One region of the Arthrobacter sp. NQ7 genome, then DNA from elsewhere that is predicted to be linked to it. Evidence: predicted binding sites of a transcription regulator. Region 1 holds the regulator's gene; the other holds the start of a gene.
What was found. Region 1 encodes HrcA, which represses chaperone genes, less so after heat shock. Its sites were predicted from a motif close to TTNGCACTCGNNNNNNNCGAGTGCNAA; they were not measured.
Positions count from the first base shown of each region.

Region 1 (7,509 bases):
TCAACTTCATATCGGCCTCATATCGTTCCCGTTGCAGTTGGACCGCAGGAGCCAAAAGTGCCGTTGTGGAGTGGTCCCCCTATGCAATGCTGGGAAACCAGCATCTGCTGGAAAGCCAGGCCGCCAGGGGAACGGCCCGCCATGCCAGGAAAGGACAAGGGCAGGACAATGCCGGTTTCCTCTGTGCCCGAACGGGCAGGACGATCGATGGGGCGCCTGCGCCCGGCCGTCCTTGCGGGGATCCTCGTGTTCGTCCCCGTTCTTGCGGGCTGCACTGCGGAGGGCGGACCGGCCCCGACCGGCACCACCGCATCCGTTCCGGCGACGGGCGGAACCATACCGGATGCTCCGGCCACCAGCGCGCCACTGGAAACGACCCAGTCCTCCAACAAGGCTCCGGTGTACTGGATCGGCCGCAGCGGCGGAAACACCTTCCTGTACCGCGAGTTCCGGGACGTCCCGGAGCAGGAGAATCCGGTGACGCGGGCGCTGCGCGCGATGATGTCGGAGAAGCCGCTGGATCCCGACTTCTTCACGCCCTGGCAAAACCCAGACAAGCTTGCCACCTCCATTTCGGGCAAGGACATCATCACCGTGGATGTCTCTTCCGACGCCTTCAACAGCAACCTGGACGCCGACATGGCCGCGCGCGCAATCCAGCAGTTGGTCTATACGGCCACGGCTGCCGCCGCCAGTTCCGGCCTGATCGACACCGGCCAGCAGGTCAAGGTCAGGATCCTGGTGGACGGCCACACGGACTATGTCGCTTTCGGCAAAGTGCAGCTGGGTGCCCTGATGACCCGCGCTGCCGGCCTGGTGGCACCGATCTGGATCATCGATCCGCAGGAGAACGCCGAAGTGGCCGCCGGGAGCGTCAAGATCACCGGCCGCAGTACATCTCCTGGCGCGAAGCTTCGCTGGCAGATCCTGCAGTCCCCCGACGACAGCACCAAGGCTCCGTTCCTGACGGGCGAAACCACGGCGGCCGCGGAACAGGGGCAGGCCGGCGTTTTCACGCTGGCCCTCAACCTGCCCGCCGGCGACTATGAACTGCGGGTGGCGCAGGCAGGGGCCGGAGGCGAGCCGGACCGGAACGAGGACACCAGGTCCTTCAAGGTCCGGTAGGAGTCCAGCGGCCAAGGATGTCGCTGGCAAGGACGACGGCGGCCGGCCCCGCTGTGGAGGAGCGCAGGACGTGGTGCCCCAACAGGGCAGTCACGGCGCCTTTGTCGCAGAGCCTGGTGACCTCGCGGGGACTGATCCCGCCCTCCGGTCCCACGATGAGCAGGATTTCACGTGCACCGGGACCGGTTTTTCCCTGCCAGTCCTCGAGGACGGTTCGCAGCGGCCGGACAGCGTCCTCGTGCAGGATGACAGCCAAGTCCGCTGCTTCCACGGCCGCGGCGAGTCCGGCTGTTTCGACGGCGGGGCGCACCTCGGGGATCCACGCGCGCCGCGCCTGTTTGGCGGCCGCCGCTACCGTGGACTCCCATTTTGCGTGTGCGCGCGCTGCCCGGTCGCCCTTCCAGCGGACGATGGAACGCTCAGACTGCCACGGGATGACGGCGTCGATGCCCAGTTCGGTAGCGGTCTCGATGGCCAGCTCGTCACGGTCTCCCTTGGCCAAGGCCTGGACCAGTACCAGCCGGATGTCCGGCCTCTCTTCAATGCTGAGCTCTGCGCATTCGACGTCTAGGGCGGAACCGGCGGCCGAGACCACTTTCCCGGTCATCCGCGTACCGGCGCCGTCCACGATGTCCACCGCTTCGCCCGGAGACAGCCGCTTGACGGTCACCGCGTGCCGGGCCTCTGGGCCCTCGAGGAGGAACATGCTCCCCGCTGTCATCCCTGACAGTGAACCGGCGGAGGTGAAGAAGACGGGGTTGCTCACCGCTACAGGTTACCGAACCGGTCCCGGAGCTTGGCGAACATCCCGCCGCTGGCGGCGAGCTTGCCCTCGGTGATCTGTTCGCCGCGGAGCTTCGCCAGCTGGCGCAGCAGGTCCTCCTGGGCGGAGTCGAGCTTGGCCGGAGTGTCCACCTGCAGGTGGACCTTCAGGTCGCCCCGGCCGTAGCCCCTCAGGTGGGTGACACCCAGTCCGCGCAGGGTGATGATTTCCCCTGACTGGGTACCGGGCTTGACGTCGATCTCCTGGGTGCCGTCGAAGGTCTCCAGGCTGACATCCGTACCCAGCGCAGCCGCGGTCATGGGGATGTGCAGGGTGGCATGCAGGTCATCGCCTTCGCGCACATAGGTGGCATCGTTGTTGACGCGGATTTCGACGTACAGGTCGCCGGCGGGGCCCCCTGCCGGTCCGGCCTCGCCCTGGCCGGAGAGCTGGATGCGGGTTCCGGTGGCAACGCCCGCGGGAACCTTGATGGTCAGCGAGCGGCGGCTGCGGATGCGGCCCTGGCCGCTGCACTCGTTGCAGGGGTCCTTGATGACCGTGCCGAAGCCTTCGCAGGTGCCGCAGGGGGCTGCGGTCATGACCTGGCCCAGGATGGAGCGGACGGCCCGCTGCACCTGGCCGCTGCCGCCACAGATATCGCAGCGCTCGGGATGGGTCCCCGGACGGCAGCAGGATCCATCACACGTGGGGCAGACCACGGCAGTGTCCACTTCGAGTTTCTTATTGACGCCGAAGACGGCGTCGCGCAGGTCAATCCGGACGCTGATAAGGGCGTCCTGGCCACGCCGGACCCTGGACGCGGGGCCGGCGCTGCCGCCGGCACCGAAGAAGGTGTCAAAAATGTCCTGGAAGGCAAAGCCCTGGCCTGCGTAGCTTGCACCGCCGAAGCCATTGTCCGTGCCGTTCTCGTTCCCGGTGGTGTCATAGACCCGGCGCTTCTGGGGATCGGAAAGGACCTCGTAGGCGTGAGTTACCGCCTTGAAGCGTTCCGCAGCGTCGTCACCGGGGTTCACGTCCGGGTGGAGGGTGCGGGCCAGCTTGCGGTAGGCCTTCTTGATCTCCTCCCCGGTAGCTTCGGGTGAGACTCCAAGGACGTCATAGTGGCTGCTCAAAGTTCGTATCTCTTCCTTGTTGTACTGCGTTCAGTCGGCGGCCAAGCTCTTGTCTTCCGGCCGGACAGCTCCGGCGGCAAAGAGTCAGGGCCCCAAAATCCTGGAAAGGTAGCGGGCTACTGCCCTGACGGCGGCCATGGTGGTGGGATAGTCCATCCGGGTCGGGCCGAGGATTCCTACTTTCGCGGCGCTGTCCGGACCATAGCCGGTGGCCACCACGGATGCCTCGGCGAGTCCGTCATAGGGGTTTTCCCGCCCGATGCTCACAGCCACACCGCGGTGGTCCTGCGCCATTTCACTCAGCAGGCGCAGCATCACCACCTGCTCCTCGAGCGCCTCCAGCACCGGGCCGATGCTGAGCGGGAAATCCACGTTGGACCTGGCCAGGTTGGCGGTCCCGGCCATGACCATCCGGTCCTCCCGGCTGCTTTGCGCCAGTGCCTCCAGCCCCAGGGCCAGGGCGTGTGCTGCCTGGCGCTGCGCGTGGGGCGTGGCGGCCACGACGGCGGGAAGCGCCTGCGCAAGCTGGCTCAGCCGGGTTCCGCCCAGGGCACCAAGGAACCGGGTACGGAGCTCGGCCAGCACGTCGTCACCAAGGTCCTGTCCGACGTCGATGACGCGCTGCTCCACTTTGCCGCTGTTGGCGATCAGGACCACCAGTACTTTGCGCGGGGCCAGCAGGACGAATTCGATGTGGCGGACAAGTGCCCGGCTCAGGTGCGGGTACTGGACCACGGCCACCTGGTTGGTCAGTTGCGACAGCAGCCGGACGGTGCGTTCCAGGACGTCATCGAGGTCATCTGCACCTTCCAGCAGGGACTGGATGGCCCGGCGCTCGGCGGCGGACAGGGGTTTCACGGCCGAAATCTGGTCGACGAAAAGCCGGTAGCCCTTGTCGGTGGGAATCCTGCCGGCACTGGTGTGCGGGGCCGTGATAAGCCCTTCATCCTCCAGCGCTGCCATGTCGTTGCGGATGGTGGCGCTCGAAACGCCAAGGTGATGCCGCTCCACCAGGGCCTTCGACCCCACGGGTTCGCGGGAGTGGACGTAGTCCTCAACGATGGCCCGCAGTACTTCCAGTTTGCGTGGCTCGCTCACTCTCCACCTCCATCCATGGTCCGGGGCGCGCGCCCCGCCCGGTGCCAGCCAGGGGTTAGCACTCGACATGCCTAAGTGCTAACAGTCTATTATGCCTTGCCCCGTTGTTAGCATTGGTACCGCTCCGGGCGAAATTCCGGGGCCAGGGACCTAGTGCTAGGCGGATGACTTCATGGATTACCAGAACTGGGGACCCCGGGGAATCTCCGCTCCAGCCCGGACGGAACTTCCCGAGGTTCCCGTCCAGCGCGGCATGGTGCTTGAGGAAGTCCAGTCCGGCTGGGTGGGGGCCGTGACGCGGGTGGAGAAATCCGGCGGGATGCACGTGGTGGCGCTGGAGGACCGGCGGGGCAAGTCGCGGACTTTCCGGCTGGGATTCGGTTTCCTGCTCGACGGCCAGCCCATCCGGCTGATGCCGCCGGCACCCAAGGCTGCAGCCACCGGAGCAGCCGCCGGGCGGACCGCATCCGGGTCCGTGCGGGTGGAAGGCCAGCGCGCCCAGGTGGCGAAGTCCAGCCGGATCTGGGTGGAAGGCAAGCACGACGCCGAACTGGTGGAGAAGGTCTGGGGAGACGACCTGCGCGTGGAGGGCATCGTCGTCGAGCCCCTGCACGGTATCGACGACCTGGCCGGCGCTGTCGCCGCGTTCAAGCCCGGCCCGGGCCGGCGGCTGGGTGTGCTGGTGGATCACCTGGTCCCCGATTCCAAGGAATCGCGCATAGCGGACGCCGTCATGGCTTCCCCGGGGGCCGCTAGCAACGTCCTGATTGTCGGCCACCCCTATGTGGACGTCTGGCAGGCCATCCGGCCCGCCGTCCTGGGCATCGACAAATGGCCCGCCGTTCCCCGCGGGCAGGACTGGAAGACCGGGATCCTGAAAGCGTTCGGCTGGCCGCACGCCACCAAGGAAGACATTGGGCTCGGATGGCAGAAACTGCTGGGGGCCGTCCGCACGTACGCCGACCTGGAAGCGTCCCTCCTGGGACGGGTGGAGGAGGTCATCGACTTCCTCACCGTGCCCTGACGGCCGGGCAGGTGCCCAACAGCCAGTATTCTTGGTATTGCGGGTGCCTTGCAGACATACACGGCACACCCCCACCGCGCCAGAACATGAAGCCAGCACCACTTGCACCTCCGAAGGAACAGACTGTGGCAGACAACGCACGTGATCACAGGGACGGCCAGGGCCGTTCCGAGTACCATGGCGTCCCCGCCAATGCGCTGCCGCTGACGGCCAGCGAAGACCGCCAGTGGGCCACGCTCGCACATTTCGGTGGAATCCTGGGATGCGTCCCGTCGCTGCTGATCTACCTGATCTTCCGGGACCGCGGACCGTTCACCGCCCAGGAATCGAAGGAAGCACTGAACTTCAGCCTGCCGCCCACCATCGCCGCCGTGCTGGCCAACATCCTGGTGTTCATCCCCTACGTGGGAAATATCTTCGCCGTCATTGCCACGCTGATCTGGGTGGCGCTCACCTGCTTCTCCGTGGCAGCGGGAATCCACGTCAACCGGGGCCAGCCGCACCGGTACCAGTTCAACCTTCGCTGGATTAAGTAAGCGGCGTTCCGGACCCACCGCTGGCGTCCGGATTCCCGGAAGGACCCTCCGCGTCAGTCCGGGAGGATCCGGCGGACCACTGCGTCGGCCAGGAGCCTGCCCCTCAGCGTCAGGACCAGCCGTCCCCGGAAGGCGTCAGCCGGTTCCACGAGGCCGTCAGCGATCAGGCCGGCCACCTGGTGCCTGCCGCCGGCAGTAAGCGTCGACAGGTCCAGCCCCGACTGCAACCGCGCTTCAAGCATCACCCGTTCCATGGTCCGGGTCTCCGCATCCAGCGTTTCCCTGCCCGCCGCAGGCGACAGCCCCTGGGACAGCCGGTTGGCATACGCTGCCGGATGCTTGACGTTCCACCAGCGGACACCGCCAACGTGTGAGTGGGCGCCGGGCCCGATGCCCCACCAGTCATCGCCCCGCCAGTAGGCAAGGTTGTGCCGGCACGCCTGCTCAGGCGTGCGCGCCCAGTTGCTGACCTCGTACCAGCCAAGCCCGGCTTCGGTAATCAGCTGGTCGGCAAGCTCGTATTTGTCAGCGTGGTCGTCGTCGTCAATTCCCGGGACTTCGCCGCGGCGCATCTGCGCGGCCAGCTTGGTGCCCTCCTCAACGATCAGCGCGTAGGCGCTGATGTGGTCGGGCCCATACGAGAGCGCGGTGTCCAGGGAGTGGCGCCAATCGGCCAGCGACTCCCCCGGAGTTCCATAGATCAGGTCCAGGCTCACGGCGAGCCCCGCTTCGCGGGCCCACTGCACCACCTGCGGCACCCGGCTGGGAGTATGGGTGCGGTCCAGGACCTTGAGCACATGCGGAACGGCGGACTGCATGCCGAAGGAGACCCTGGTGAAGCCCGCCTCCTTGAGGACCGCCAGGGACTCGGGCGTGACCGAATCAGGGTTCGCCTCGGTGGTCACCTCGGCACCATCCTCGATTCCCCACTGGTCGATCGCCGACCGGAGGATCATGGCGAGGTCGTCCGCGGGAAGCAGAGTGGGCGTGCCGCCCCCGAAGAAGACGGTGCTGAGCTTCCGCTCCGGCAGCCCTGACCTCGAGAGCACCGCCGCCGCCAGCGACACCTCCGATACCGCGGTTCCGGCATAGGCGTCCTGCGACGCCCCGCCGCCGAGTTCGGTGGCGGTGTAGGTGTTGAAGTCACAGTAACCGCACCGGACGGCGCAAAACGGAATGTGGACGTACAGGCCAAAGGCCCGGACCGCCGCACCGTCCGCTGCCTGGTCAGGCAACAGACCGTCCGACGGCGCCGGGTCGCCGAGGGGAAGCACGCTGGGCATCAGCGGGTCCCCCGCTGTGCGGTGGTCACTTCTTCTTGGCCTTGTCCTTTGATTCGTCGGTGGTGAGGGCGGCGATGAACGCTTCCTGCGGCACCTCCACGGTGCCCACCATCTTCATGCGCTTCTTGCCTTCTTTTTGCTTCTCCAGCAGCTTTCGCTTACGGGAAATGTCACCGCCGTAGCACTTGGCCAGCACGTCCTTGCGGATGGCGCGGATGCTTTCCCGGGCGATAATCCGGGAACCGATGGCCGCCTGGATGGGCACTTCGAACTGCTGCCGCGGAATGAGTTCGCGCAGCTTGCCGGTCATCATCACACCATAGGCGTAGGCCTTGTCCCGGTGCGTGATGGCGCTGAACGCGTCCACCTGCTCGCCCTGGAGCATGATGTCGACCTTCACAAGGTCGGCAACCTGCTCGCCGTCGGCCTTCCAGTCCAGGGAGCCGTAGCCCCGGGTCTTCGACTTCAGGATGTCGAAGAAATCGAACACGATTTCCGCCAGCGGCAGGCGGTAGCGGATTTCCACCCGGTCCTCCGAGAGGTAGTC
Region 1 covers NZ_JARFXU020000003.1:32,551-40,059, forward strand. The annotation lists gene PUN71_RS04950 (GerMN domain-containing protein) at 208-1,125, shown strand; gene PUN71_RS04955 (16S rRNA (uracil(1498)-N(3))-methyltransferase) at 1,112-1,891, opposite strand; gene dnaJ (molecular chaperone DnaJ) at 1,894-3,021, opposite strand; gene hrcA (heat-inducible transcriptional repressor HrcA) at 3,106-4,119, opposite strand; gene PUN71_RS04970 (DUF3097 family protein) at 4,292-5,143, shown strand; gene PUN71_RS04975 (DUF4870 domain-containing protein) at 5,269-5,679, shown strand; gene hemW (radical SAM family heme chaperone HemW) at 5,733-6,962, opposite strand; gene lepA (translation elongation factor 4) at 6,988-7,509, opposite strand, start outside.

Region 2 (7,509 bases), on a different contig from region 1:
GCTCAAGCGGAGCGTCCTGGACAACATCCGTGACCGTGAGGAGCTGGCCGGCAGGCTTCGGCGCGCCGCGGAACTGGGCAGCTTCAGCAAAGCGGCCACCACCAGCCCCTGGCACGGTGCCCGGCTGCTGACCCGCAAGGAAACGGAGGAAGCCCAGGACCTGGTCCGGTCCGTGGCGAAAAGCCTCCCTGCCTTGCGCGACCGCATGCAGGCAGTGGCCGAGCATGCCGAGATCCGCCTGGGCGAGTCGTTCGCCGAGTGGGGCGAGCAGCTGGAACTGCTCGTGGCCGTTCGCGGCAGCCTGGACAAATTCACCCCGGACATCTTCGACCGGCCGGTGACCGACCTGATCTCCGCCACGGCCCCGTCCGCCTGGCGCCGCGAACGCGGCATCGAATTGACGGCCATGCAGCGCTCCCGGCTTCGCCGGGTGGCGAAGGAATACGTCCGCCCCGGCGTGCACATCGCGGACCTGCACTCGTCGCTGGTCCTGGTCCAGGAGCAGCGGGCCCTGTGGGCAGGGTACGCCACCACCCAGCGGCACCCCGCGGTTCCATCCGGCCTGGCCGAAATGAACGCCATGTACCGGTCCCTGGACCGCGAGCTGGCGCAGCTCGGCGAGGCACTGCGGCACACGGAAGACGGCGGATCCCTGGCAACCGTTCCCTATGCCCGGCTGATGGAGCGGCTGGAGCGGCTGGTGGCGGATACCGACACCCTCAAGACCCTGCCCGAGCGGACGCTCCTTATCGAGAACATGCGCGAACACGGACTCGGTGAACTGCTCGACGACCTCGCGGAGCGGGAGGTTCCGGCAGGATCCGTCGCCGCAGAACTTGAACTTGCCTGGTGGCAGTCCGCCCTCGAAGCCATGATCAGCGGCGACGACTACCTGGCCATGTCCGACGGCGAGGCCCTGCGCCAGCTCGAGGCCGAGTACCGGCTGGCCGACAACGCCCACATCGCCAGCGGTGCCGCCCGGCTTCGGTGGGACCTGGCTGAACGGTGGCGCAGTGCCATTGCCGCCCAGCCCCGCCAGGCGGACCTCCTGCGCAGCCTGCTGAAGGACGGACGGGTCTCCTTGCCGGCCCTCACCGCGCAGGCACCTGACCTGATCGGCAGCCTGGTTCCGGTCTGGTCCGTCAGCCCGTACCTGATGACGGGCCTGCTGCCCGCGGAGCAGCACTTCGATGCCGTCGTGATCCTCGACGCCGAGGCGACCTCCCTGCAGGCAGTCCTGCCCTCGATTGCCCGCGCCCGGCAGGTCATCGCCTTCGGCGATTCCCGCATCGCCACGCCACGGACATTTACGGTCGGGGTGGAACGGCTCGCGCCCGGCGAATCCGCGCACCAGCGCGTCGAGAGCGCCTTTACGGCACTGTCGGCCGTGCTGCCGGTGTGGCAGCTCAACGTGGTGTACCGCGCGGTGGACGAGGACCTTGTCCTCCAACTGAGCAAGAACTTCTACGACGGTGGCCTGCGCCGGCTGCCGGAAGGTCAGTCCGCGACCGGGCTGGACCGCTCCCTGTTGGTGGAGTACCTTCCTGACGGCACGGGGCTTCCCAGCGCGGACCACGAAGGCGTGGAATCCGTGGTGGCCGAGGTCAACCGCGTCGTGGAACTGGTTTTCGAGCACGCGCGCATGCGCCCGCGGACGTCCCTCGCCGTGGTTACCGCCAGCCTGCGGCACGCCGCGCGGATCGGCGAGTCCATCCGGCTCCAGCTGTCCAACCAGCCGGGCCTGGCCGGATTCTTCGGCGCCGGCCCGGAGTCCTTCCGGGTGGTCGACTTGGAAAGGGCCCAGGGACTGGTCCGCGACCACGTCATTTTCTCGCCGGGATTCGGGCGGACCCCGCACGGCCGGGCGCTGCACAACTTCGGGCCGCTCTCCGCGGAAGGAGGCAGGGAGAAATTTGCGCTGGCCATGACCCGCGCACGCCGTTCCATGCACGTGCTGACCTGCTTCCGTCCCGAGGACCTGGACCACACCCGGCTCACCCACGGCGCGGTGGACCTGTACACGCTGCTGGACCGGGAGATTTCCGGCAACACCGACCTGGGTACCCCCGCGTCCCGGGCGGCCGCCAGCGAACAGGCACTGGGGGCAGATCCGTTGGTCGCGGACTTGGGCGACCGGCTGCGGGCCCGCGGGGCGAGGGTCTGGCACCAGTACGACGGCGCCATCGACGTTGTTGCCGCCGCCGACCCCCTCAACACCATGGGCCAGGACGAGTCCGACCTTCCACGGCCCGTAGCCATTGAGTCCGACGGCACTGCGCAGTACCGCACCATGAGCGTGCGTGAACGGAGCCGGCTGCGGCCTCAACTGCTGGAGCGGCTGGGGTGGCGCTATATGCCGCTCTGGACCATCGAGGTCTTCACCGATCCTTCGTCCTGCGCAGACCGTATCGCCGGCTACCTTGGGCTGGAAAAGATGGTGTTGCCGGCCAGGACCACGCCCTCTGCAGGATTCCTTGACGATGACTTCGACCAGGCGTTCCATGGAATGGGCACTTCTGCGCCGGGTGGTGTTTCCTACCTGCCCAGCGACGACCGCGGCGATGACAGCGGAAGCCGGCAGGACGCCGGCGGGAACGGGCACCAGGCAGGATCGGACGCCGCCGGCACCGGCTTCGGCCGTAACGGGCAGGGACGCCGCGCCAGTGCCCCCGACAACAGGGAAACGGCCTCCACGGCCGGTGACTCCCCAACAGGAAACAGCGGGACGGAGGGAGACCTGGCCGTGAACGGGATCAGCGGAGGACACGTGCGCGAGGAAGATCCGCGCCGGAACGGCAACGGGATGAACGGCAACGCTGTGGACGGCAGCGGGATGAACGACAACGCTGTGGACGAAAACAGCGTAAACGGCAACACTGCGAACGGCAGCGGGACCGCGGAACCTGAAACCCAGGGTGACGCAGGTGGCGCCGCGAAGCCGGCTTCGGACGGGCCTGCCGCCCGGACGGCAAAGGCCGGCACCGGGGACCTCCTTCCGACCAAGGCCGCCGAGGACGACGCCCGCAGCTGGGGTGACCGGGACGATGACCACGACGCCTGGTTGAAGGAACAGCGGCCGCCGCACTGGGGCTAAGGGCCTGCGGCGCCCGGACGGGTGGCGCCTGGTCCCGCTGCGGTGTCCCGCTGGTGAGGGTTCCCGCTGGTGAGGGGTTCCACTGGTGAGGGTTCCCGAGGGTTTAGGGCGGGCTGACGAGGACGAAGAACAGCCTGCCCTGGGTGGAGGCACCGGCCAGGCGGGAGGATTGCTCCGCGGTGGCTGCCACGACGATCAGCCCGTCCGTCTCCGTGGTGCCCAGCCACTGGCCGCTCTGCCCACCCTTGTTGGATGTCCACAGCACCGGGACGGCAGAGGCGAGAACCTCGGATGGCCCCTGCTGGTCGAAGCCGTTGGCTGATGTCAGTACGACGTTGACCAACTGGCCGGGAGAGACCAGCTGGATGGATGACGCATCCGCCATGCGCAGGGGAACGGCGGCCGAGCCGTGAGGCGCACCAGCGAGGAGCCCGGGGCCCAGGAGCTGAGCATCGGTGAGGAGCTGTCCTTTGCGCATCGGGGCAGCAAGCTGCTTCCCGGTGGCGGCTGCGTCGTCGCGGAGGAATCCTGCAGCCATCATCCCCGGCGGCACCTGGACACGGGCCAGGTCGGTTGCCGTCATTGCGGTGCCGGCAGGGAGGTCCCTGGCAGCGGCAAGGGCCGTGACGGTCGATACCGGGGCAGGAGTGAGCTGCTGCACCGTGATGGCCGCCGCCGCGCAGAAGAGCAGGGCTGCAGCGAGGCGTCGGTTGCGGCTCAGCCAGCCGGCAAACCGGGAGCGGAACGAACGGTATCCGGGACGGCGTCCCGGGGAAGAGGTGCCCGCGGGCCACCCCGGGCCGTTGCGGTGAGGGCGGGAAAGTATCGGCATGCGCCCACGCTACGGGGCGGGGCGGCACGCCAGGGAGGCTGGACTGCGCCTATGTGGACAAAGGCGGCCTGGCGCAGGAAGGCGCCGGCCGCCGTCGTCATGGCGTGGAAGTCCTAGCTGGCGGCTGCTGCGGGCGCGGAAGCGGCAGGTGCGGGAGCCGGTGCAGCCGGAGCCGCGGAGGGTGCGGGGGAGACAGAGCTGCCCTTGGAGTCGCGGGAATCAGTGCGGTAAAAGCCCGAGCCCTTGAAGACGACGCCGACGCTGTTGAACTTCTTGCGCAGCGTTCCCCCGCATTCCGGGCATGACGTCAGGCTGCTGTCCGAGAACGACTGGACAATGTCGAAGGCGTGGCCGCAATCCTTGCAGGCGTAAGCATATGTAGGCACTGGTGCTCCTCCTCTTGGGCAAACGAGAGGTCCCGTGCTGCCAACTGGTAAACCATTAGCAGTCGCAGGGCCTGAGTGCTAATTCTATCATCTGGGTCCGGCAGCCCCGGGCTCAGGCGCCGCCCGCCAGGGGCCGGTACCCGGAGGGCATGAGCACCGCCGGGACCGGCCGGTCGAACTCCTCTGCGGGAATCCGGCCGGCGGGCAGCAATTCTTCGTCATAAATAACCGCGGCGAGCGGAATTTCCTTCCCCGCCGTAGCAAGGTGCCCCAGGAATTTGTCGTAGTACCCGCCGCCCTGGCCAATCCTGTTTCCCGCGAGGTCCACGGCTGTGGCCGGAATGAAGAGCATCGCCGCGCCTCCGGCCGTCTCCGGGCCGTGGCGGACTCCCGCGGGTTCCAGGATCGGCGCATATTTGCTGCGCTCGAATCCTGTCCCGGGCGTCCAGTACACCCAGCTCAGTTCCCGTCCCGGCTCACAGACGGGGAGCAGGACGCTGTGGCCGCTTCGGTGCAGCGCAGCAATCAACGGCAAGGTGGGCGGTTCCTGTCCCACGCCGAGGTACACGCAGGCAGTTCCCGGGCTGCCGCCGGTGACCCTGCCCGCCCAGGCTTCCCCGTGGATGGCCAGGGCGGAACCAGCGGCCTCCAGCTGCGCCGGTGACAGGCCTGCCCGCCGCCGCCGGTGGGCGGCGCGGATATCGTCCTTGACTGCGTTGGTCTCCTGAAGCATGGTGTCCTTCCTGGGTGGCCCGCGATGCCGTGGCTTCGCGGTCCGGGCGCGGGGCCGCCGCGCCGGTGGTTACTGAAACGCCTGACTGACGCTAGATTAGACCGGTGAACACCAGTAACCCCAGAGTCCGCAAAGCCGTCATTCCCGCAGCGGGCCTGGGCACCAGGTTCCTGCCTGCCACTAAGGCGATGCCCAAGGAAATGCTGCCCGTCGTGGACAAGCCTGCCATCCAGTATGTGGTGGAGGAAGCCGTGCACGTGGGCCTCAACGACATCCTGATGATTACAGGCCGCAACAAGCGGGCCCTTGAAGACCATTTCGACCGGGTTCCCTCCCTCGAATCGACCCTTGAGGACAAGGGGGACACGGAGAAGCTGGCGTCCATCCAGGCGGCAAGCCAGCTGGGTGACATCCACTACGTCCGGCAGGGCGACCCCCATGGCCTGGGCCACGCAGTGCTCCGGGCAAAGCAGCACGTGGGCAACGAGGCCTTCGCGGTCCTGCTGGGGGATGACCTCATTGACGCCCGCGACGAACTCCTCAGCACCATGATTGACGTGCAGGCGAAAACTGGCGGGTCTGTCGTCGCGCTCATCGAAGTTGAACCCTCGCAGATCAGCGCGTACGGCTGCGCGGACGTCCAGGCGATCGACGGCGGGGACTACGTCCGCGTCAACAGGCTCGTCGAAAAACCTTCGCCTGAGGAAGCGCCCTCCAACCTTGCCCTGATCGGGCGGTACGTCCTGCACCCGGCGGTCTTCGACGTCCTCGAACACACCAAGCCGGGACGCGGCGGCGAAATCCAGCTGACGGACGCCCTGCAGGAACTGGCATCCGGCGACGCCGAGGGCCACGGCGTGTACGGGGTTGTGTTCCGCGGCCGCCGCTACGACACGGGGGACAAACTCAGCTACCTCAAGGCCTGCGTCCAGCTCGCCATCGACAGCGAAGACCTGGGTCCCGGCCTGCGGGAATGGCTGCCGGGCTTCACCGCCGGCCTCTCCCGGTAGCGCCATGCAGAGCGGTCCCATTTGGCCGGTCACCCTCGAATGCGGCGACCTGGTCCTTCGGCCTATCCGTTACCGCGACAAGAAGGAGTGGACGGAAGTCCGGTCGCGGAACAGTGCGTGGCTGGCGCCCTGGGAGGCCTCCAACCCGGATCCGGCCGGCGGGCTGCCCGATTACCGGCACATGGTGCGCTCGCTGAAGATGCAGGCCGCCCAGGCCACGGCGCTTCCCTTTCTGATCACCGAGTGGACGCCGGGCCTCAGGAACCCCGCGATTGTGGGGCAGCTGACCGTGTCCTCGATTGTCTGGGGTTCGGCCATGATGGCCACCCTGGGGTATTGGGTGGACCAGGAGCGGGCGGGGCGGGGGATAGCCCCCACCTCCGTGGCCCTGGTGACGGACCATTGCTTCCGGACCCTGGGCCTGCACCGGATGGAAATCAACATCCGGCCGGAGAACGGACCGAGCCTCCGGGTGGTGGAGAAGCTGGGGTTCCGGGACGAGGGGTACCGGCCGCGGTTCCTGCACATCAACGGCGAATGGGCGGACCACCGGTCGTTCGCCCTCACATCGGAAGAGGTCCCGGAAGGCCTCCTGGGCCCATGGTTGGCGTCGCGCCGTTCACAAAACCCGCCGTTTGCCTCCGGGGGCACGACACACCCTTGGTAATGCGGCCTGAGCAGGCATGATGCTCATACGGTTTTGAGTGTGGACTTCCCCCTTAGCAGCTCAGTGATCCTCGTGGTTGCCGTCGCGCTCTGGATTGTATGGGTTGCCCCTTACGTCCTCCGGAACCGCCGGCACCAGTTCCAGCCCGCCGTCGACTTCCTGGCAGACACCCCCGCCGATGACAGGCCGGACCCGCCCGCCGGCCTGGTATTGAATGTCGCCGCCCAGCAGGAGAAAGCCATGGAACCCAGGAAGAGTGCAGGATCCGCTGCCGGAACTGCGAGCACGCCGGCTCCGGCGAAGCTCCGCATCCGTTATGGCCGGACCGCCCTTGCGCTTGTGGGGCTGTTGTCCCTTCTCACCGCATTCATCTCGGGTGTGCTGCTGCCCTTCGGCATCGGTTCGGCCGCCCTTCCGGTCACCTGCGCCCTGTTGACCGTGGGGTCGGTGGCCCTGTTGCGGTGGCTCGCCGTCCGGGACCGCAAAGCGAAGGTCAACGCGGCATTCCGATCTGCCATGAGCGCGCCTGCACCCCGCCGTGACGAGGCTGTTGCCGTTCCGCCCAAGCCTGAGGCAGCACCGGCCCGTCCGGAAAGCCCGCTCTTCGATGCCGAGGCCGGGCAGGCTAAGGTCAAGCCGCTTACTGCCGTGGAACTGCGTGAAGCGGCCCTCGCCGTCGCTGTGGCCGCGGGCGATACGAGTGCGGCTGCGGCTGCCTCCGGCACCCCCTGGGAGCCCGTGGAGGTGCCCAAGCCCGTCTACGTGGAGGCAGCCAAGGCTGAACGTC
Region 2 covers NZ_JARFXU020000002.1:417,346-424,854, reverse strand. The annotation lists gene PUN71_RS04750 (AAA family ATPase) at 1-3,094, shown strand, start outside; gene cpaB (Flp pilus assembly protein CpaB) at 3,198-3,926, opposite strand; gene PUN71_RS04740 (FmdB family zinc ribbon protein) at 4,040-4,312, opposite strand; gene PUN71_RS04735 (5-formyltetrahydrofolate cyclo-ligase) at 4,425-5,045, opposite strand; gene galU (UTP--glucose-1-phosphate uridylyltransferase GalU) at 5,150-6,055, shown strand; gene PUN71_RS04725 (GNAT family N-acetyltransferase) at 6,060-6,722, shown strand; gene PUN71_RS04720 (hypothetical protein) at 6,786-7,509, shown strand, end outside.
Region 2: a site for HrcA is predicted at 4,368-4,394, ahead of PUN71_RS04740 (FmdB family zinc ribbon protein). Genes of this name have one in related genera too.